Regions from separate parts of the Pararhizobium sp. O133 genome, predicted to be linked through region 2. Evidence: riboswitches for the same ligand, from Rfam matches in the RefSeq annotation. Region 2 holds a riboswitch; the other holds the start of a gene.
What was found. A riboswitch is a leader RNA that binds a small molecule or an ion and turns the genes downstream of it on or off. The one in region 2 is predicted to bind FMN.
Positions count from the first base shown of each region.

Region 1: another riboswitch for FMN. It lies ahead of ACST81_RS10650 (6,7-dimethyl-8-ribityllumazine synthase); the one in region 2 lies ahead of ribB (3,4-dihydroxy-2-butanone-4-phosphate synthase).

Region 1 is NZ_CP196426.1:2,218,999-2,230,495, reverse strand. Features, by position in the region: gene ACST81_RS10695 (TRAP transporter substrate-binding protein) at 1-196, opposite strand, end outside; gene ACST81_RS10690 (TRAP transporter large permease) at 332-1,654, opposite strand; gene ACST81_RS10685 (TRAP transporter small permease subunit) at 1,651-2,160, opposite strand; gene ACST81_RS10680 (N-formylglutamate amidohydrolase) at 2,300-3,061, opposite strand; gene ACST81_RS10675 (MurR/RpiR family transcriptional regulator) at 3,322-4,200, shown strand; gene ACST81_RS10670 (ABC transporter substrate-binding protein) at 4,436-5,542, shown strand; gene ACST81_RS10665 (ABC transporter permease) at 5,667-6,542, shown strand; gene ACST81_RS10660 (ABC transporter permease) at 6,539-7,330, shown strand; gene ACST81_RS10655 (ABC transporter ATP-binding protein) at 7,345-8,409, shown strand; FMN riboswitch at 8,539-8,686, shown strand; gene ACST81_RS10650 (6,7-dimethyl-8-ribityllumazine synthase) at 8,779-9,252, shown strand; gene ACST81_RS10645 (helix-turn-helix transcriptional regulator) at 9,509-10,312, opposite strand; gene ACST81_RS10640 (ABC transporter ATP-binding protein) at 10,515-11,497, shown strand, end outside.
Region 2 is NZ_CP196426.1:3,572,342-3,583,838, reverse strand. Features, by position in the region: gene ACST81_RS17200 (FGGY family carbohydrate kinase) at 1-86, opposite strand, end outside; gene ACST81_RS17195 (transketolase family protein) at 163-1,134, opposite strand; gene ACST81_RS17190 (transketolase) at 1,134-1,943, opposite strand; gene ACST81_RS17185 (ABC transporter permease) at 2,156-3,130, shown strand; gene ACST81_RS17180 (substrate-binding domain-containing protein) at 3,257-4,189, shown strand; gene ACST81_RS17175 (sugar ABC transporter ATP-binding protein) at 4,216-5,703, shown strand; gene ACST81_RS17170 (SDR family oxidoreductase) at 5,717-6,505, shown strand; FMN riboswitch at 6,593-6,736, shown strand; gene ribB (3,4-dihydroxy-2-butanone-4-phosphate synthase) at 6,846-7,469, shown strand; gene ACST81_RS17160 (hypothetical protein) at 7,729-8,040, shown strand; gene ACST81_RS17155 (hypothetical protein) at 8,050-8,433, shown strand; gene ACST81_RS17150 (hypothetical protein) at 8,443-8,610, shown strand; gene ACST81_RS17145 (APC family permease) at 8,621-10,015, shown strand; gene ACST81_RS17140 (hypothetical protein) at 10,075-10,770, shown strand; gene ACST81_RS17135 (hypothetical protein) at 10,780-11,040, shown strand; gene ACST81_RS17130 (membrane-anchored protein) at 11,054-11,497, opposite strand, start outside.

The DNA of each region.
Region 1 (11,497 bases), 1.4 Mb from region 2:
CCTTGGCCGCCGCGTTGATCGCATCGACGATCGGCTTGGTGACGTGCTCGCCGAGTGCGGCACCGGCATAGGTCTGGAAACGCCATTTGATGGCCGTCTGCGCCTTCACGATCGCCGGCGTGGAGAGCGTTGCGGCACCGGTAGCGCCCAAGGTCACCGCCCCAGCCCGTGTGAGAAATTGCCGTCTGTTGGTCATGTCTCTATCCCTCTGGTTATAGGTCTCGTTTACCGGAAACGGCCGTTCATCCCGGTCGGTCGATCGTGTTTTTCTTTTGTCGGCCCATTACTCCCGTCGCATCCCGGCGGCTTCCCGCCGGGATGTCGTTCATTGTCACTTCGCGTAGAAATTCTCCGGCAGCCATGTCGCGATCTCCGGGAAGCAGCCGATGATGATCAGGCTTGCAATCATGATCCCGACGAACGGCCAGATCGACTTGTAGATGTCGGACATGGTGATTCCGGGTGGCGCCATGGCGCGCATCATGAACAGGTTATAGCCGAAGGGCGGCGTGATATAGGCGATCTGGCAGGTGATCGTGTAGAGCACACCGTACCAGACCAGGTCGAAACCGAGCTTCTGGACCAGCGGGATGTAGAGCGGCGCGACGATGACGAGCATCGCCGTATCGTCCAGAAACATGCCCATGATCAGGAACGAAAGCTGCATCAGCACCAGCACCTGCCAGGGCTCGAGGCCGAGGTCTCCGAGGAAGAACCGCTCGATCGATTTCACCGCGCCAAGCCCATCGAAAACGGCGCCGAAGCAGAGCGAGGCGATCAGGATCCACATGAACATGCAGGTGATGCCAAGCGTCTTCTGCAGGACCTCACTCCAGAGCCGCGCCGTCAGGCGACCGCGGGCCCAGGCGACAATCGCCGAGGAGATCGCGCCGACGGCCGAGCTTTCCACGAGGCTCGCGATGCCGCTCAGGAACAGCCACATCATCAGCGTGAAGATACCGAGCGGCAGGATGCCCGCCGTCAGAAGCCTCAGCTTCTCGCCCAGCGGCACTTTCCGCTCTTCCGGTGGCAATGCTGGGCCAAGCGACGGATTGATCCGGCAGCGGACATAGACATAGATCGCCATCAACGCGGCCATCAACAGGCCCGGGAAGACGCCGGCAAGCCAGAGCTGCCCGACCGGTACGCGGGCGATCATGCCGTAGAGCACGAGAACGATGCTCGGCGGAATGAGGATGCCGAGCGTCGAGCCGCCCTGTACCACGCCGGTCGTCATCACCTTGTCGTAGCCGCGCCGCAACAGTTCCGGCAGCGCGATTGTTGCCCCGATCGCCATGCCGGCGACGGACAAGCCATTCATGGCCGAGATGATTACCATGAGGCCGATCGTGCCGAGCGCGAGACCGCCGTTGATTGGCCCCATCCAGACGTGGAAAGCCTTGTAGAGGTCTTCGGCGATGCCGGATTCCGACAGCATGTAGCCCATGAAAATGAACATGGGCACGGTCAGCATCGGATACCATTTGACGAGCTTCATTGCCGAAGCAAAGCCCATCTCGGACCCGCCCGTACCCCAGAGAAGATAGGCGGCGACGACGCCGACGAAGCCGATGACCGCAAAGACGCGCTGCCCGGTGAGCAGCAGCACCATCATGGCCGCGAACATCGTTATTGCGATGAATTCATAGCTCATGCGATCGGCCTTCCCCGCAATTCAGCGATATCCTTGAAGAGCGACGAAGTGGCCTGCGCCAGCATCATTACGACACCGAAGGTCATGACGATCTTGAGCGGCGCCATGTAGGGCGCCCAGGCGGAGAAACTCTTTTCCTTGAAGGTGATTGCGTAGATCGTGCTGGTGATGCCGCCATACAGCATGAAGCCGAGGAACACGATCAGCGCACCCGCGGTGATGAGGTCGAAAGCCGCCCGCTTGCGCAACGACCACGATCCGTAGAACAAATCCATGCGCACATGATCGCCGGCCTGCATCGCGAAGGCGCCACCGAGCATATAATAAGCGGCCATGGTGAACTGCGCGGATTCCAGCGTCCAGTTGGCCGGCAGATGGAATGCCTTGGACACGGACGAATAGAGCAGGATCGCGAACATCGCGAAAATCAGATACATCGCAAAAATGCCGACTCTGCGATTGAACGTATCAACGAAACGCACGTAAGTCCGAATGAAATTATACATGGAGCGGTCCCCCTCCAACAGAAACGGCATCAGCCGCCGGACCGGCCCTCCGGTAGTGCACTGCAAGCATCCGCTTTGCCTCTCCAGTTTATCGTCATCCCCGTCTCCACGGATGCATATTTCCCCAGGTCTTTTATTGTCACAGTGCCGCCAGGCTTTCGCCCAGCAGGCCCGTCAGATAGTCGGCCATGACCTTCTGGCCGACTTCATCTCGAACGAGATCGTTTCGGATCTCGATCATTACGTTGGGCAGGCCGTTCTTCAAACCATGCTCGATCAGTGTATGCGTGACGCCGTCGACCGGTCCATAGGGCTCGTTGCGGCGCACGGCATACCGTGGCGATTTTTCAGCGGATGCCAGCATGCGGTCGGCAAGGCGACTGTCGCTGTCGTGCAGGATGCCGATTTCGACGTCGCGCTGCTGGCCGTGATAGACCGGCGTGAACGTGTGCACGGTGACGAGAATCGGCGGGCGGCCACTCGCCTTGCGGGCGGCGATGAAGTTCGACAGCGCGTCACGAAATGGAAAGTAAAGCGCCTTCGTGCGCGCCAGCCGCTCGGCTGGCGAAATCGCGGCATTGCCGGAAATCTGGAAGACTTCGCTGACGGCCGGCATGGCGGCGTCTGCCTCCGGCGGGCGATTGCAATCGTAAATCAGACGGGAGAAGCGCTGATGAATCAGCGCGGCATCGAGGCTTTCGGTCAGCAATTTGGAGACGGCAAGCGCGCCGGGATCCCAGGCGATATGGCTGGCAAGCGCTTCGCCGGAAAGGCCAAGGGAACCCATCTTTTCGGGCAGGCGGCGCGACGCATGCTCGCAGACCAGCAGGACCGGGCCGAGCGCATCCGGATTTTCCACTGCCACGGGCGAACCATCCGCCTCTGTCAAAAGTCCCGTCAACTCCGGTCCCCTTCCGGTTGCCTGTTCGGCGACATATCCCTCTGCACAAACTCGGCTCGGGAACAGACGCGAAAACAGCACGCGAGCGCCCCTTCCTGCCCGCACAGGCAGCGTAGGTCGGCGATGAAAAGAATTCTTCACGTTTTGATGAGTGTCAACCTGAATCTGAAACGATCTCTTCAAAAAATCAATTGACTCGAATTGTGACAGCGATGTTTACTCTGTCACAAAGCTGGCAGAGACCAGCTCCAGGGGATCAGATGACAAGCACGGCGGACACCATGACGGTGTCGGATGTGATCAATGCCCACTTCACCGTGCTCACCCGCGCGGAGAAGCAGCTGGCGGAGACGCTTCTCGACAATTACCCGGTTTCCGGGCTCGGCAGCATAACGACTGTCGCCGAGAACGCGGGCGTGTCCACGCCGACCGTCGCCCGCATGGTGCAGAAGCTCGGCTTCCGCGGTTTCCCCGATTTTCAGGCCCGGCTCCACCAGGAGTTGGAAGCAACGATTTCCAATCCGATCAACAAGCATGACCGTTGGGCCGCCAACGCGCCGGGCACACATATTCTCAATCGCTTCGCCGATGCGACGATGAACAATATGCGCGCCACCCTCGCCCAGCTGGAAACGGCCGAGTTCGACGGAGCGGCGGCGCTGATCGCCGACCGCAAGCGCAATGTCTACCTGGTCGGCGGCCGCATTACCCGCGCCTTGGCCGACTATTTCTTCACGCACCTGCAGGTGATCCGCTCCGGCGTCACCCAGATCGCCGCCAATTCGAGCTCCTGGCCGCATTATGTCCTCGACATGAAAAAGGGCGACGTCCTGATCATGTTCGATATCCGCCGTTACGAACAGGAAATGGTGACGCTTGCCCGCATCGCCCGCGAACGCGACATCGAGATCATCCTTTTCACCGACCAGTGGAGCTCACCGGTCGCCAAGGCCGCCCGGCATGTGTTCCGCATCCAGATCGAGGCGCCGTCCGCCTGGGACAGCTCGGTCGTCATCCTGTTTGCAGTCGAGGCGCTGATCGAGGCGGTGCAGAGTTCCATCTGGGACGAGACGCGCGACCGCATGAAGACGCTCGAGGGACTGTTCGATTCAACACGGCTTTTTCGCAAGCCGCTTTAGAAGGAGAAGACGCATCGGACGCGATGCCGGCATTGCCGGCGCTTGATGTCGCGGCCTGACATTCACAACATGAGGAAGCCGACCGGAACCGGTCGGATTCAAATTTGAAAATAAAATGAAGGTGTTCTGCCTGCGAACCTCTGGTCGCAAAGCGGACATTGCCTGTCACATAAGCTTCATCGGACCCCAGTATCAGCTTCGCCGAAGTTGACTGACACACAAAAGGAGAACACCCGTGATGTCACATACGAGACGCCTGCTTTCGCTCACTACAGCCATCGTCATGACCTCGTCTGCTCTTGCATACGCGGAGCCGAGCGCGGAGCTGATCGCTGCCGCCAAGGCTGAAGGCGCCCTGACCACCGTTGCCCTGCCCCACAGCTGGTGCGGTTACGGTGACGTCATTGCCGGCTTCAAGGCCAAGTATCCGGAAATCCAGGTCAACGAACTGAACCCCGACGCCGGCTCGGCCGATGAAGTCGAAGCCATCAAGGCGAACAAGGACAACAAGGGCCCGCAGGCTCCTGACGTTGTCGACGTCGGTCTCGCCTTCGGTCCGCAGATGAAGGCCGATGGCCTGCTGCAGCCGTACAAGGTTTCGACCTGGGACGAAATTCCGGACACCATCAAGGATGCCGAAGGCTACTGGTACGGCGACTATTATGGCGTTCTCTCGCTCATCGTGAACAAGGACCTCGTTCAGAACGTTCCGGCCGACTGGGCTGATCTCACCAAGCCGGAATATGCCGGTCAGGTGGCTCTCGCCGGTGACCCGCGCGCCTCCAACCAGGCGATCCTGGCCGTTCTCGCAGCCGGCCTCCACAAGGGCGCAAAGGCTGGCGAAGAGTCCGGCAAGGCCGGTCTCGAATACTTCGCCGAACTGAACAAGGCCGGCAACTTCGTTCCGGTCATCGCCAAGGCCGGCACGATCGCTCAGGGCGCAACCCCGATCGCCGTTGCCTGGGACTACAACGCGCTGGCATGGCGCGACGAACTGAAGGGCAACCCGCCGGTTGAAGTCGTCGTTCCGAAGACGGGCGTTCTCGCCGGTGTCTACGTTCAGGGCATCTCGGCCTACGCTCCGCACCCGAACGCCGCCAAGCTCTGGATGGAATACCTGTATTCCGACGAAGGCCAGAACCTGTGGCTTAAGGGCTATTGCCACCCGGCTCGCTTCAACGCCATGGTCAAGGCCGGCAAGGTTCCGCAGGACCTGATCGATGCCCTGCCGCCGGCAGCAGCCTATGAAGCCGCCGTCTTTCCGACGGTTGAAGAGCAGAACGCAAACAAGGCCGCCGTCACCGGCGGTTGGGACAGCGTCGTTGGCGCGAATGTCCAGTAAGCTTTTGAGCTGCTGAAAAGAGCCCCGGCCCGCCGGTGCGGGCCGGGGCTTGCCATATACGAACGACAAGCCTTATTTTGGCCATAAATGAACACCGAAAGCGCTGAGCGCGAAGATCGACGAGATGAACCAGGCTCCTTCCGCACGCCGTTTTCGCCTTCCCCTGACATGGGTAGGCCTCATGCCCTTCGTGATCTTCGTCACGATGTTTTTGATTCTACCGACCATGCACATCATCATCGGTGCGTTTCAGGCCAGTGACGGCTCCTTCACCCTGCAGAATCTCATCGATCTGCAAAACGGGACGATTCCATCCAGCTACTGGATATCGGTGAAGATATCATTCGCCTCCGCCGGGCTTGGCTGCATCATCGGCTTCGCCATGGCGGCGGCGGTCGTGTTTGGCGCCGTGCCAAGCTGGGTCAAGTCGCCGCTCTTGACGTTTTCGGGCGTTGCCTCGAACTTTGCCGGCGTGCCGCTTGCCTTCGCATTCCTTGCCACATTCGGGCCTGTCGGTCTCGTCACGCTCTTCTTGCGCAATAATTTCGGCATCGTTCTCCAGCGTGACCTCGGCTTCAGCATCCTGAGCTTCTGGGGCCTGACCGTTACCTATCTCTTCTTCCAGATTCCACTGATGATCCTGATCATCGCGCCGGCGCTGGAGGGACTGAAGAAGGAATGGCGTGAAGCCGCCGAAGTGCTTGGCGCGACGGCCACGCAATACTGGCGCATGGTCGCCTTTCCGATCCTGTTTCCGTCGCTGCTCGGCACCTTCGCACTCCTGTTCGCCAATGCCTTCGGCGCCGTGGCGACAGCGATCGCGCTTACCGGGTCCAGCCTCAACATCGTGCCGATCCAACTCTACGCGCAGATCCGCGGCGATGTGCTGGGCAATCCGAACCTCGGCTATGCCATGGCCTTCGGCATGATCGTCGTCACCGCTATCGCGAATATCATTTATATCTGGCTGCGCATCCGCGCCGAAAGGTGGCTGAAATGAGTATCTGGGCGCGCATTGCCGGCTGGGCCGCACTGATCTTCGGCCTGCTCTATTTCTTCGTTCCGCTCGGCGGCCTGTTCGAATTTTCGATGAAGGCCCGGCGCGGCGTCTACAGCTTCGACGCCTATGTCAGCGTGTTTGCCGATCCGCAATTTCAGCAGACCTTCGGCTATTCCGTGATCATGGCGCTGGTGACCATCGTCATCGGCATCCTGATCGTCGTGCCGACGGCCTATTGGGTGCGTCTCAAGATGCCGTGGGCGCGGCCTTACGTCGAGTTCCTGACGCTGATGCCGCTGGTCATTCCGGCCATCGTCATCGTCTTCGGCTATATCCGGCTCTACAACACCTCAAGCTGGCTGCCGCTCACCGGCTCTATCATGGGAACGAACGTGCTGCTGGCCTTCGGTTATACCATTCTGGCCCTGCCCTATATGTACCGCGCGGTCGATACGGGCCTTAGAACCGTAGATGTCGGAACGCTGACGGAAGCGGCGCAAAGTCTCGGCGCCGGCTGGGCGACCATTCTCGGCCGCGTCATTCTCCCGAACGTCGTTCCGGCCGTCCTGTCCGGCGCGTTCCTCACCTTCGCGATCGTCATCGGCGAGTTCACCTTGGCGGCCCTTCTCGATCGGCCGGCATTCGGACCGTATCTCCAGCGGATCGGCGCCAACAAGGCCTATGAGCCCTTTGCGCTCTCGGTCATCGCCTTCGCCATCACCTGGGGCTGCCTGTCTCTGATTCAACTCGTCAGCCGCTTCTCCAAATCCGCCCCCCGCAAGGCTTGAGGGATATTTTACGTATGTCGTTTCTTACACTGACCAATATCCAGAAATCCTTCGGAGCCGTGCAGGTCGTCAAAGACTTCAACATGGGCATCGAAAAGGGCGAATTCGTCTCCTTCCTCGGACCCTCCGGCTGCGGCAAGACCACCATCCTGCGCATGATCGCAGGCTTCGAGACCCCAACCGGCGGCAGGATCGAGATCGGCGGCAAGAGCCAGGAAAACCTGAAACCCAACCAGCGCAATATCGGCATGGTGTTTCAGGCCTACGCACTCTTCCCCAACATGAACGTCGCCGAAAACGTTGCCTTCGGCCTCAAGGTCGCCGGCAAGCCGAAAGCCGAGGTCGACGACCGCGTCAAGGAAATGCTCGGCCTGATCCATCTGGGTCATCTGGCCGACCGTTACCCCTACCAGATGTCGGGCGGCCAGCAGCAGCGCGTGGCGCTCGCCCGTGCGCTTGCGCCGAAACCACAGGTCCTGCTGCTCGACGAGCCGCTGTCGGCGCTCGACGCCAAGATTCGCGTCTCGCTGCGCGAAGAAATCCGGATGATCCAGCAGCAACTCGGCATCACCACCGTCTTCGTCACACACGACCAGGAAGAGGCACTGTCCATTTCCGACCGCATCGTCGTCATGAATGCCGGCCGCGCCGACCAGATCGGCACACCGTTCGACATCTACAACAAGCCGGCGACCCGATTCGTCGCCTCCTTCGTCGGAACGCTGAACCTGATCGAGGCGAAGGTCGTCGATCCCGCCAGCAACCGAATCGCGATTGGCGACCAGGGCATCACTCTTCGTGAACCGCTCGGCGCCATCGCCAAGGCCGGCGACACCGTCTCGCTTGCACTACGCCCGGAAGCCGGCTCGATCGCCGAAGGCGCCAAGGGCGATACCGCGCTCACCGGCGAAGTCGTGTCCAGCAACTTCCTCGGTTCCGTCATCCGCACGCGCATGAAGGTCGGCAATGCCGTTATTTCCTTCGACATGTTCAACGCGCCGGGCCTCAATCCGCCTGCTGTCGGCGAAACGGTAACACTGCGCTTCACCGCCAGCGACCTGCTGATCATCCGCGAGTAAGCCCTTCTGCTTCCTGCGGAAAATTATGTTTCAGGCGAGAGGTTTTTAAGAAAAAATCTGTCGCCTTTTTCATGTCCGGCGTCGCTTGCCGCGTTTGACCAGGAAGTGTCAGGCTTTATAGTCGTTAGCGTACGTTCTCAGGGCGGGGTGAAACTCCCCACCGGCGGTAACGGGGATATCCCGGAGCCCGCGAGCGCTTCATGTTTTTGCATGAGGGTCAGCAGATCCGGTTGAATTCCGGAGCCGACGGTTAAAGTCCGGATGGAAGAGAGCAAGCAGACGAGGCGACGCCCGAAAAGGACGTTCCGCGCCTGTGCGTTCGCCCAAGGGGATCATTGAAAAATGGCAACCTTGAAAGGCCAGACTGACATGACAATTGCTTCGAACCCCACCCAGAAAATCGCCATCATCCGCGCCCGCTGGCATGCCGATATCGTCGACCAGTGCGTCAACGCCTTCGTCGCCCAGTGGGAAAAGCTCGGCGGCAAGGCATCCGACGTCGAAATCTTCGACGTTCCCGGCGCGCTGGAAATCCCGCTGCATGCGCAGACGCTCGCCAAGACCGGCCGCTTCTCGGCGATCATCGGCTCCGCCTTCGTCGTCGATGGCGGGATCTATCGTCACGATTTCGTTGCCGGCACCGTGCTCGACGCGATGATGCGCGTCCAGCTCGATACCGGTGTTCCCGTGCTGTCCACCGTGCTGACGCCGCATCATTTCCAGGAATCGGAAGCGCATATCCGCTTCTTCCGCGACCATTTCGTCATCAAGGGCACAGAAGCCGCCAATGCGACCTCGCAGATCCTGCAGGCTCGCGCCCAGCTGGCACTCTTGGCTGCGTAATAAAAGCCGGCTGCGTTTAACCTCCTCCGTCATCCCGGACTTGTTCCGGGATCCAGCAGCACCGCGTCCGCGGTGCGAAGGACTCTTTTTTGCGAGCAAGGGTCTCTCGCCGCGCAGACGCGCGGCGGCTGGATTCCCGCCACAAGGGCGAGAATGACGGAGAAGAGAGGACGCTGACGAACCAACATTACCGGCGGGAGTTCGCCGCGAGCCGAAAGACCAACAGCCTCTTGGCTTTCGTGACCTGCCAACGGGATTACTGCCCCAGGTTCTTCAGATAGATCGACAACAACTGCGTCTGCGACGAAATTCCGAGCTTGCGGTAGACATTGCGGCGGTGAACCTTCACGGTTCCGGTCGATATACCAAGCCTCAATCCGATCGATTCCGACGAATGCCCCTGCAGCACCAGTTCGATGATCGAAGCCTCCCGTTCCGTCAGGTTGAGATTGCGCCAGACGCGGTCGGCAGCCGGATGCGCCGACTTGCGTCCGCCCTTCGTGCTCTTGGCAAGCGCCGCATCGAAACGCCGCCCGAGATCCCGAAAGGCATGATGCACGAGGCCAGCAACCATCGGCTCGGCCTTCTTCAAAAGCGCAAACTCCGCGCCTGAAAACACGCCCGACCCTTCCCGCCGCATCAGCGACAAGACGACGGTTATACCCTCCTCCAGCACGATAAAGAAGCCGATCTCCTCCGCCAGCCCTGTCTGCATGTAATAGCTGCGGAAATATTCGCTGGAGAAGAATCGATCCGGGGCAAGTTCGCGCATGCGCCAGACGCCCGGTTTCGGCTCCCGGGCGGCGTGATAGAACGGATCGAGCAGGAACGGACCGGCCTGGTACAGGCTGACGAAGACGACATGTTCATCCGGCGTGAACGTGCTGTAGAGATCGATCGGCCGTTCCTTCTCGCGATAGGCAAAGATCACGGCATAATCGAACGTCACCAGCGAGCGCATCAGCGAACAGAAGACACCGCCCGCTTCATCGTCGCCGGTGCCGCCGCCACCGATCATCGGACCGATTGTCCTGAACAATGCTTCGAGATCAATGCCCATGCACCCAAGCCCGGATTCTGCGAAAAAGAATGGCAACTGCCTGCGAGGCATACACCTTCCACAGCGGCAAACATCTTGAAATACCTCTTTCGGGGTATATACCGCAAACAGCAGCCTTGAATAGGTTGATGGCAGACGGTGGGAAACAGGTGGTCGCGAGGCCGTCCGGTATTCCGAAAAACAGCCGCGGGGAATTTTAGACGTGACAGCCGCTCCAGCGAACGACATCGAGTTCCGTTCGGTCACCAAGCGCTATGGCGCGGTGACCGCCGTGACGGACATCAATCTGGTCGTGCCCAAGGGCGCTTTCGTGGCGTTGCTTGGTCCTTCCGGCTGCGGCAAGACCACATGCCTTCGGATGATCGGCGGCTTCGAGCAACCCAGCGAAGGCACCGTGCTGATCGACGGACGCGAGATGAACGGCGTTCCGCCCTATCGCCGCCCCGTCAATATGGTGTTCCAGCACTATGCTCTCTTCCCACATTTCGACGTCGAGCAGAACGTTGCCTATGGCCTGAAACAGGCCCGGCCGAAGCTGGCAGCATCCGAGATCTCCGCCCGGGCGCGCGAAGCCCTGGACATGGTTCGCCTCGGCGGCTTCGAGAAGCGCCGCATCCATGAAATGTCAGGAGGTCAGCAGCAGCGCGTGGCGCTCGCCCGCGCCATCGTCAACAAGCCGTCCGTGCTTCTGCTCGATGAACCGCTGGCGGCGCTCGACAAGAAGCTGCGCACCGCCATGCAGATCGAGTTGCAAACGTTGCAGCGCGAACTCGGCATCACTTTCGTGCTGGTCACCCACGACCAGGAAGAAGCCCTGTCGATGAGCGACATGGTCTGCGTCATGAATGCCGGGCGCATCGTCCAGATGGCAAAGCCGCAGGACGTCTACGACAGACCGGCCGATCTTTTCGTTGCGGATTTCGTCGGAAAGACCAACCGGATCGCGGCGACGGTCGAGGCTGACGGAGCGACGTTGCGGCTGTCGAACGGCATGGCGCTTGCGGCAGCATCCGGTCTGAAGCCGGGCACGGCGACGGTGGCGCTGCGCCCGGAGGCGATCGAACTGGTGCGACAGTCCGTCGGCGGCGGCAATGCGCTGACCGGCACTGTCACCCACCGCATCTTCCTCGGCTCCACCGCCGAATACCAGATCAGCGTCGATGGCCTTGGCGATTTCCTCGTCAC
Region 2 (11,497 bases):
CGCGACAGGATATCGCCGACCGTGGAAACAAGCACGGCTTTCGAGTTGGTCGTGCCCTGGTCGATGGCAAGGATGGCGGTCGTCATGATTTGCTCCTGCGGCAGAAACTAGAGGCGCGACTAGGAAGGACTCGTCGCGCCTCACACGGAATCTAATCGCACATCAGGATATGCGGGAAGATGTCCGTGCAATCAGTGCAACGGCCGCCTCGGCGATGGCTGCGGGCGACATTCCGAATTCATCCAGCAGAAACTCCGCCGAACCGGTCGGGGCGAAGATACCGGGAACGCCGAGAATTTTCATCGGCACCGGCGCTTCGGCGACGACCACTTCCGCGATCGCCGAACCGAGACCACCAAAGGTCGAATGCTCTTCCGCGGTCAGGATCGCGCCGGTTTCGCGGGCGGCTGCGACGACGGCATCGACGTCGATCGGACGAACGGTCGCCATGTTCAGCACGCGCGCCTCGATGCCTTGCTCGGCAAGGATGGCGGCGGCCTTCATCATCCGATGGGTCACGGTGCCGTTGGCAATCAGCGTGATGGCGTCGCCATCGCGCAGCAGGTTTGCCTTTCCGAGCTCAAACTTATGGCCTGCCGGCAGCAGATCCGGAACGCCCACGCGGGAGAGGCGGAGGAAAACGGGGCCATCATAGCCCGCTGCCCATTCGACGGCGGCGGCCGTTTCAATCGAATCGCAGGGGGCGACAACCGGCAGATTCGGCAGGACGCGGGTCCAGGCGAAATCCTCGATCGAATGATGTGTCGGTCCGAGTTCGCCATAGGCCATGCCCGACGAGATGCCGATCAGCTTCACATTGGCATTGGAATAGGCGATGTCGGCCTTGATCTGCTCCAGGGACCGGCCTGTCAGGAAGCAGGCGGCGCCGCAGACGAAGGGCATCAGGCCGCCATTGGCGAGGCCGGCGCCGACGCCGACCATGTTCTGTTCGGCGATGCCGACATTGACCAGGCGTTCCGGCCACTTGGACTTGAAGCCGCCGAGCTTGGAGGATCCGACCGAGTCGTTGCAGACGGCGACGATCTTCGGATTGTCGGCGCCGAGGCGTTCCAATGTGGCAACGAAGGCGTCGCGGCAGTCATGCAGCTTGGGAGAGGTCATTACGTCTTTCATCACAGGGCCTCCGAAAGCTCAGCAACGGCAATCTTGTACTGTTCGGCATTCGGCACCTTGTGATGCCAGTCGACCGTATCCTGCATGAACGAGATGCCGTGACCCTTGTTGGTATGAGCAACGATGCAATGCGGGCCGCTGCCACGCTTTTCCAGCGCCGGAACGATCTCGTCCATGGCATTGCCGTTGATTTCGGTGACGTCCCAGCCGAAGGCCGAAAGCTTTGCCGGGAAGGGGGCGAGATTGTTGGTGTCTTTCAACGAGGCGCCCTGCTGGAAGCGGTTGTGGTCGATGATCAGGGTCAGGTTGTCGAGACCGAACTGTGCGGCCGATGCGATCGCCTCCCAGTTGGATCCTTCCTGCATCTCGCCGTCGCCGGTCATGACATAGGTATGGTACTTCGCGCCCGTCAGCTTGGCCGCCTTTGCCATCCCGACCGCGACCGGCAGGCCATGGCCGAGCGGGCCGGTATTGGTCTCGACGCCCGGCACCTTGTTGCAGTTCGGGTGGCCGTTGAGGCGCGAATGCGGCTTCAGGAAAGTGGCGACCTCTTCCTCCGGAATGAAGCCGCGCTTGGCGAGCGTGACATAGAGCGCCAGCGCGACATGCCCCTTCGACAGGACGAAACGGTCGCGATCCGGGTTCTTCGGCTGGTCCGGCCAGATGCGCAGAACGCGGAAATAGAGCGCCGTCAATATGTCGATAGCCGACATTTCCCCGCCGATATGGCCGGCGCCGGCTTCGAAAACCGCCTGCAGATCGCGAAGGCGAATCTGTCGAGCGATGCGGTCGAGATCGTTCGGCTGCATGTAAACCTCATTGTGAATAAATATACAGTTGCCTTTATATTTGCATGAGAGTTCGGCAAGTCAAGTTCAAATGTGTGTAGAATGCCTAAAATAAGTTTTTCGCCATGTGTTGACACTCGGATTTTTGCCGGATACGAATTTACACACATTACTGAATATTTATGCGATGCGCTGCCTTGATGCAGGGCATCGGCCCGGGAGGAGAAGCGCTGATGGTGGCGGCAGTAAAGGAAAGACAGGCATTCGCTGGCGGGTTCCTACCGTCGCTTCGCGGCGCGACCGGTCCGCTGATAGGCCTGATCGTGCTCTGCCTGTTCCTCACGTTCGCAACGGACAAGTTCCTGTCGATCCGGAATTTCCTCAACGTGCTCGACCAGATCACGGTTCTGGGCGTGATGGCCGTCGGCATGACGATGGTCATCCTGATCGGCGGCATCGATCTCGCCGTCGGCTCGGTGCTGGCGCTGGCGATGATGGTGCTCGGTTATCTCAACGTCGTGCTGGGTGTGCCGATGTGGCTCGCCATCTCGCTGGCGCTTGTCGCTGCCTCGCTGAACGGCCTTATCGCCGGCCTGCTGATCACGCGTTTCAACGTGCCGCCGTTCATAGCGACACTGGCGATGATGTCGATGACGCGCGGCGTTGCGAACATGATCACCGATGGCCAGCAGATCATCGGGTTCCCGGCCTGGTTCAACATGATGGCCATCGTGCGCTTTGGCGGCTTCCTGACCCTGACGGTTGCCGTGATGGTCGTGGTCTTCATCGTCGGGCTTCTCTACCAGCGCTACCGTCACGGCGGCCGGGTGCTCTATGCCATCGGCGGCAATCCGGAAGTCGCCCGCCTCGCCGGCATCAACGTCCCGCGCGCGACGGTGCTCGTCTATGTGGTCTGCAGCTTCCTCGCCGGCCTTTCGGGCATGGTGCTTGCGGCCCGTCTCGACTCCGTCCAGCCATCCTCGGGTGTTTCCTATGAACTCGACGCCATCGCGGCGGTCGTGATCGGCGGCACATCGCTGTCGGGCGGCACGGGCGGCATCGGCGGCACCATTATCGGCGTCCTCATCATCGGTGTCCTGCGCAACGGCCTCAACCTGCTCAGCGTCTCGCCTTTCATGCAGCAGGTCATCATCGGCGCGGTCATCGTGCTCGCCGTCACGGCGGAAACCTATCGCAAGCGCAAATAACGGCTTTCCCCTCGCGGCTGGAGCGTGGCGAGGGGCTGATAACGGTTCGCAATGGTGCGAGCCGGCAAAAGGGAAGGTGGCACCTGCAAGCGCAGGAGATCACCGGGTAACTCGGAGGAGAAACCAATGCAACTGTCCAAACTGCTTCTCGCAGCAACCGCTGCTTCGATCCTGGCACTTCCGGCCGCCGCCGCCGACGTCAAGAAGATCGGCCTTGCCGTTCCGAACCTGCAGGCTGACTTCTTCAACCAGATCAAGCTGGGCGTCGAAAAGCATGCCAAGGAAAAGGGCATCGAGGTCGTCGTCGTCGACGCGAAGAACGACACCAACACCCAGGTCAGCCAGGTGCAGGACCTGATGACACAGGACATCAACGCCTTCATCTATATCCCGGCCGGCGCCGCCGCCGCCGCCGTGCCGACCCGCCTTGCTCGCGAAGCCGGCATCCCGGTCATCAACGTCGACCGTGTTCCCGAGGGCGCACCGGGCGACACGTTCATCGCCGGTGAAAGCGTCGAATCGGCCTATGCCGTGTGCAAGCACATCATCGAAAAGGCCGGCGGCAAGGGCAAGATGGCGATCATCCACGGCCAGAAGGGCACGACGCCGGAAGTCGATCGCTTCACCGGTTGCAAGCGCGCCATCGATGAAAACTCCGGCGTCGAACTGGTCGACCAGCAGTGGAGCCAGATGTGGTCGGCGGACGAAGGCTTCTCGATCGCCCAGAACATGCTGCAGGCAAACCCGGACATCACGATCATCTTCGGTCAGGCCGATGGTCTCGCCATGGGCGCCGCCAAGGCTGTCGATGTTGCCAACCTTTCGGACAAGGTGATCATCGGCGGTTACGACGGCGACGTCTCGGCGCTCGAATATCTTGCCAAGTGCAAGGGTCCGTTCATCGCAACCGCGACCCAGAGCACGCAGAAGATGGGTGTCCTCGCCGTTGAATCCGCGATCGCGGTCGCTGCCGGCCAGAAGGTCGAAGAGCGCCAGACCCCGAACGCGGTTCTGACGACTTGCGAAAATGCACCGGAATTCGTCAAGAACCATCCGTAATCCGTCCTGATGCGAAAGGCAGCGCCATGACGACCCGCTCTCCCATCCTCTCGCTCCGTGGGGTGCAGAAATCCTACGGTCCGATCAAGGTTCTCCATGGTGTCGATCTCGACATCTATCCGGGAGAGGTCGTGGCGCTGCTCGGTGAAAACGGTGCCGGGAAGTCGACCTTGTCGAACATCATCTCGGGCACCGTCCAGCCGTCTGCCGGAGACATGACCTGGTCGGGGGCAGCCTATGCCCCCGCCAATCCCCGCGCTGCGATGGACGAAGGCGTGGGCATGATCCATCAGGAGTTGAAACTGCTCCCGAAGCTCTCGATCGCCGAAAACGTCTTCCTTGGTCGTTACCCGATGAAGAAGGGCCGCATCGATCGCAAGGGCATGGAGGAACGGGCGCGCCATGGCCTGAAAAGGCTCGGCCTCGACGTCTCGCCCGATCGTCTGGTCGAGGGCCTGTCGACGGGAAAGCAGCAGCTCATCGAAATCGCCAAGGCGCTGACGCTGAACGCGCGCCTTCTCATTCTCGACGAGCCGACGGCAGCGCTCGGGGGCGAGGAAACCCAGCTTCTCTTCCAGCAGATCGCCCGCCTGAAAGCGGATGGCGTGGGCATCATCTATATTTCGCATCGGCTGGAGGAAATCCGCCAGATCGCCGACCGCATCGTCGTCATGCGTGACGGCGCCAAGGTTCAGGAATTCGACACGGGCGATGTGCCGATCCGCACCATCGTCGAAGCCATGGTCGGCCGCTCGCTGGAGCGTATGTTCCCGAGCTTGCCGACACCGTCCGAGCATGTGGCGCTTGAGGTTCGTGGCCTGTCTTCGCCCGCCAACACATTCCGCGACATCAATTTTTCCGTCCGCAAGGGCGAGGTCTTCGGCATTGCCGGCCTGATGGGCGCTGGCCGGACCGAACTCGTGCGCGCCATCACCGGCGCCGACCCGATCTCCGCCGGCGAGGTCCTGCTGCATGGCAAGCCCGTGACGCCGCGCTCGCCGATCGACGCGATCCGCAACGGCATCGTTCTGGTGCCGGAGGATCGCAAGCTGCAAGGTGTGGTTCTCGATCATTCCATCGCGGAAAATATCGGTTATGCCAATCTCGGTGAAATCTCGCGCAACGGCTGGATATCGTCGCGCCGCATCCGCGAGTTCGCCGACGGGTTCATCCAGCGCTTCGGCGTCAAGGGGCGTGGCGGCCAGAATGCGGGCGAACTGTCCGGTGGCAACCAGCAGAAGGTGGTGCTGGCCAAATGGCTGGCGCGCAAGCCGCAGGTGGTCGTTCTCGACGAGCCGACACGCGGTATCGACGTCGGCGCCCGATCGTCGATCTACGATCTCATCATCGATCTCGCCCGCGAGGGCGTTGCCGTGATCGTGGTCAGTTCCGACCTGGAGGAGGTGCTCGGCGTCTCCGGCCGGATCATGGTCATGGCCCAGGGAAAACAGGCCGGTATCCTGAACCGCGAAGATGCAAACGACGTCTCGGTGATGGAATTGGCGACGATCTGAAAGGAAATGCTCTATGTCTGAAATCAAGCTCAACGCGCCGAAGCTTTTCGATCTCTCTGGAAATGTCGCAATCGTCACAGGGGCGGGCAGCGGCATCGGCCAGCGCATCGCGATGGGCCTTGCCCAGTGCGGCGCGGATGTAGCCCTTCTCGATCGTCGTACCGACGACGGTCTTGCCAATACCGCCGATTTCATCGCGCGGGCAGGCTGCCGCAGCATCCAGATCGCCGCCGATGTCACGAGCAGCGCTGCGCTCAATGACGCCGTCGCGCGCACCGAGGCCGAACTCGGCGCGCTGACGCTCGCCGTCAACGCCGCCGGCATCGCCAATGCCAATCCGGCCGAGGAGATGGAGGAAAGCCAGTTTCAGACGATGATGGACATCAACCTGAAGGGCGTGTTCCTGTCCTGCCAGGCGGAAGCGCGCGCCATGCTGAAGAGCGGCCGCGGCTCGATCGTCAACATCGCCTCCATGTCCGGCGTCATCGTCAACCGGGGCCTCAACCAGTGCCACTACAATGCGTCCAAGGCCGGCGTCATCCACATGACCAAGTCGATGGCGATGGAATGGGTCGATCGTGGCATTCGCGTCAACACGATCAGCCCCGGCTATACGGCAACGCCGATGAATACCCGGCCGGAAATGGTGCATCAGACAAAACTGTTCGAGGAGCAGACGCCGATGCAGCGCATGGCGAATGTCGATGAAATGGTCGGCCCGGCGGTCTTCCTGCTGTCGAATGCTTCAAGTTTCGTGACCGGCGTCGATCTGCTGGTCGATGGCGGCTTTTGCTGCTGGTGATGGCGCTTCGGAAGTTCGTTCGGTTATTTTGAACAGATTGTTGCAATTTTTTTGCTTGAACGGGGCTCTTGCCTCAAGCTATTGAAAGAATGTTCTCAGGGCGGGGTGAAATTCCCCACCGGCGGTATCCGGAGCGATCCGGGAGCCCGCGAGCGCCTTCCAATGGAAGGGTCAGCAGATCCGGTGCGATGCCGGAGCCGACGGTTAGAGTCCGGATGGAAGAGGACATGTCTGCGGAACCGCCCTTTCGGGCGGCGCGTGGGCCTGTTCGCCCAAGGGATGAATGGCGGCCGAAAGCCGTGGTTTAACGCCGAAACCGGCACCCTTGAAAGGCAATGAAATGGCAATCTCGAAAATTGAAGATGCGATCGCGGCCCTTGCGCGCGGCCAGATGATCGTCGTGGTGGATGACGAAGACCGCGAGAACGAGGGCGACATCATCGTCGCGTCCGAAGCGGTAACACCCGAGGCGATCGCCTTCATGATGAAGCACGCACGCGGGCTGATCTGCGTAGCGATGGAAGGCCAGCGGCTGGATGCGCTCGACATTCCCCTGATGGTCCCCAACAACACCGAACTGCTCAAGACCGCCTTCACGGTCTCGGTCGATTACCTGCCGGGAACGACCACCGGCATTTCCGCGTCGGACCGCGCCGCGACCGTCAAGGCTCTGATGGACCCCGCTGCAAAGCCGGCGGAGTTTGCCCGTCCCGGCCACGTCTTCCCGCTGCGTTCCCATCCCGGCGGCGTCCGCTCCCGTCCGGGTCACACGGAAGCTGCCGTGGATCTCGCCCGTCTCGCCGGCTTGATGCCATCAGGTGTCATCTGCGAAGTCGCCAATGACGACGGCACCATGGCGCGCCTTCCCGAACTTCTGGCTTTCGCCGAAACGCACGCCATGCCGCTCATTACCATTCAAGATCTGATCGCCTTCGTCCGGCAGCGCGAGCCGGTGGCGGCCTGAAGCCCGGCCAGGGGATTTCGGGATGCGAATCCGCATCCCGAACCTCGCCGCTTCGCCCTCCGCGCCGCCGGCATCCGGCGATTGACATCGCTGCGGACATCGGCTTTTTCAAAACTTTCTGCTTCACTTTCGTGCAAATGCGACATTTGCGCGCAGGTTCTCCTTGACGGAGCCGTGTTTCTTCTCGATATTCTCCTAAAGAAAATAATTTGCCTGAAAGGCAAGTCGGGAACATCATTTCATGGTCTGGGAGGAACGCATGGTAACGCATGAAGCAGGTGCCGACGCGCATCTTGCGACGCGCATCGATCGGATGCATTCGCGCGACAAGGCTGGATTGATCATCTTTGTCGCCGTGCTTTGGTGCACGATGCTTTTCGCGCTGGTCCGGGTCTGGCCCTATATTTCCGTGCCGGCCATTCGCTTCATCCTGGCGACCGCCTGCGCCCTGGTGCTGGTGTTCAACACGGCCGCCATCCTCGCGATGCTGAAGCACTATCGGGAGGATAAGCACTTCATCTACGGGCTCGATCTCAAGCATCTCGACGAGATGCGCCGTCGTCGGCGCTAGGAGGGGACCATGGCCTACAAACCACCGCAACAGAGCTTCGCCGGACAGATATTCGACGTCATCACCCTTCTCGTCCTGACGATCGGAGCGCTTTATCTGCCGCTCTATCTCGGTCTGGCGGGCGCCGCGAAGACCCCGGCGCCAATTGAAAATCCAACCTGGGAGGCGCTTGGCCAGAACGCCACCGAACAGCAGCAATGGACGGCGCTCGGGATCACCGATCCGGCCGCGGCCAACGACATCATCACTGCCCGTTTCGATTACTCGTTCAGTTGGGCTGCCCTGTTGATTATGGCCATTCTGGTGATCGGCTATTTCGTCATGGTGGTGCGACTTTCCGACAGGGAATATCGCGACGTCATCCAGGAACGCTTCGGCGACAAGAAGAAGTAGGGAAGTTCAATGGATATCTGGACTGTTCTGGAATACGCGGCCTGGGCGCTTTCGGCCCTCTTCGCCGCCTGGATGCTGTTCGACATGGTTCGCATCGACACCACCTATGACAACGAGTTGCTGACATCGTCCCGCGAAGGCGAGATCGAAGCGGCAGCCGAACGCCACACGCTGTGAGGGTCGCGACATGGTAGATACGAAAACCGCCGCGCAGCCCGAACGGCTGCAGTTGTTGCGCGTCCTCGGCCCCGCCCATATCTGGGCGCTCGGCGTCGGCATCGTCCTCGTCGGCGAATATATGGGTTGGAACTTCGCCGTCGGAAAGGGCGGCATGATCGCCGGCCTGGTCGCCTGCTGGGTGGCCGGCCTGCTCTATACCTGCGTTGCCATGATCGATTCCGAGGTGACCTCGACGGTTGCCGCCGCCGGTGGCCAGTATGCGCAAGCCAAGCATATCGTCGGCCCATTGATGGCCTTCAATGTCGGCCTGTTCCTTGTCATGGCCTATACGATGCTGGAGGCGGCCAATGCCATCACCATCGGTTTCCTGCTCGATACCGTCGCCGGAATGCAGGGCCATACCGGCCTGCACCAGCAACCGTTCATCGTTCTCTGCGTGCTGTTTCTCGCCTGGCTGAATTATCGCGGTGTTCTGGCGACGCTGACGTTCAATCTCGTCATCACCGCCATTGCCTTCGTCGCCATCATCGCGCTCTTCCTGGCTGTGCAGTTCGGGGTGTCGAGCGTGCCACTCGATTTCTCGGCCGTGACGACGGATCCGATGCCCTATGGCTGGATCGGCATCCTTGCATCGCTGCATTTCGGTCTGTGGTATTATCTCGGCATCGAAGGCACCTGCCAGGCGGCGGAAGAAGTGCGCTCGCCGGCGCGCTCGCTGCCCTACGGCACGATGGCCGGCATCATGACGCTGCTGATCGCCGCGACCATGACCTGGTATGTCTGCTCGGGCTTGATCCCGTGGGAATATCTCGGGCAGGCCGGCACGCCGCTCTTCGACGCGGCTCGTGTCACCGGCAATAGCGGACTGATGGTGCTCTTGTTCATCGGCACCATGTTCTCGACGCTTGCCTCGGCCAATGGCTGCATCAACGACGCCTCGCGGGCCTGGTTCTCGATGGGCCGCGATCGCTATCTGCCGATCTGGTTCGGCGCGGTGCATCCGGTCTATCGCACGCCGTATCGTTCGATCATCTTCCTGGTGCCGATCGCACTGATCTTCGCGCTCGGCGCGCCGCTCGACCAGGTGGTGACCTTCTCGATCCTGTCGGGCCTGCTGGGCTACACGTTCATGACCTTCAACATGGTGATGTTCCGCAAGAAATGGCCGCTCGACACGATCAAGCGCGGCTATGTCCACCCGATGCATCCGCTGCCGACGATCGTGCTTCTGATCCTCTGCGCCACCGCCTACGTTGCCGTGTTCCTCGGCTATGGCACGCAGCTTATCGCAATGGTCAGCTTCTACATCATTGCCTCCCTCTGGTTCCATTTCCGCCGCTATCGCTATGTGCGCCGGGGTGATCAGTTCACCATGCCCTGGCCGCGTCCGCAGGGCTATTGACGAGACAGTTGCCCGCGGCCGGAAAGTCGGCCGCGGGTCTTTCGTTCATGGAGAGGTCGATGATCACCTATCTGTTCAGCGTGCTGGCGTTCCTGGTTTTTGCCCTGATCGTTGCCGCCGGCGTCGCCGAACATCGGTCTGCCATTCGAAAACGGCACAGGCTGCTGGATGAAGCCCATGACCTGCTGCGCGATCCGGATATTCGTCTCGCGCCGGATCAATTTCCAGTCGTCACAGGGCGAATCGCCGACGGTCGCAGGATCAGGCTCGAGTTGATCGCCGACACGATGGTGACGCGCCGCCTGCCGCAACTCTGGCTGTCGGTCACGCTCCTCGGAACGCAGGCGCGCGACATTCCGACAATGGGCGCGCTCGCCCGTCCGACCGGATCGGAATATTATTCGCTCGTCCATGGCCTGCCGGACTGGATGACGCCGCCCGCAACGGAGGTGCCGCTGCTGATGCGCGGCGATGGCCGCGCGACACCGGAGCAGGCTCTTGCTGCCCGGGAGAAATTCGGAGAACTCTTTGCCGATCCGCAGGTCAAGGAGGCGGTGATGACGCAGAAAGCGACGAGGGTGATCTATCAGGCGTCGCAGGGAACGCGCGCCGCGCATATGTTCCTGCGCCAGGCACGGTTCTCGCTGGAGACCGTGCCGGCATCAACGATCGAGCGGGCGATCGAACTGGCGGTTGAACTCAGTGCCATTTTTACCAAGGATGTCCAACCATCCCATGCTTTCCAAGCCGCATAAGGGCCTGTTATGCCAAAACCGCTGAATCCATATCTCGTTCTTCTTCTGGCGGTCATCCTGCCGGGCGGTGGCCATGTCGCGGTCGGCGAAGCACGACGTGGGCTGGTCTTCGCGCTGTTCGTCGTGCTCTTCTCGTTCCTGACCTATATCACCACCACGCCGGAAACATCCTTCCTGGGACGGCATGCGGGTGGTCTTTTCATCTGGGCGTTGTCGATCCCCGATGCCTATCGCCGCGCGCGCCTGCGGTTTGCCATGGCGGCGAATTGAGTAACCAGTGCTGTCACGCGGACCGGGCCGCGACAATCGCTTCCCCCGTCCAAAGGCGCAGCCCGACCGATTCGGCCACTTGCGGATCACTGGTGAACAACGGAAAGCCGCGATTCGACAGTTCACGCAGGATTTCGACATCCATGTTCGTATGCAGCCGCTCCTTGTTGAGGCTGTTATAGACATGGCCGCTCGAGAAGGGGTCGATGCCTGTGATCACGACAGCCGGCGCCCCGTTATGAAAGGCGTAGAGAACCGCGGTGATGCCATTGGAGAATTTGGCTTCGTTATCGCCCTCGCGGATGATGCGGCCAAGGACATCTTCCGCCAGGCGGGTGCGGTGATACTGCCCGATGAGGCGAAGGTCGTCGAAACCGTAGTCAAAAGCCGCCAGCCCTTGGCGCAGGGCCTGTTCGCTTTCCGGCCATCTGATGACATGGAGCGTGCCGCAGCGTTT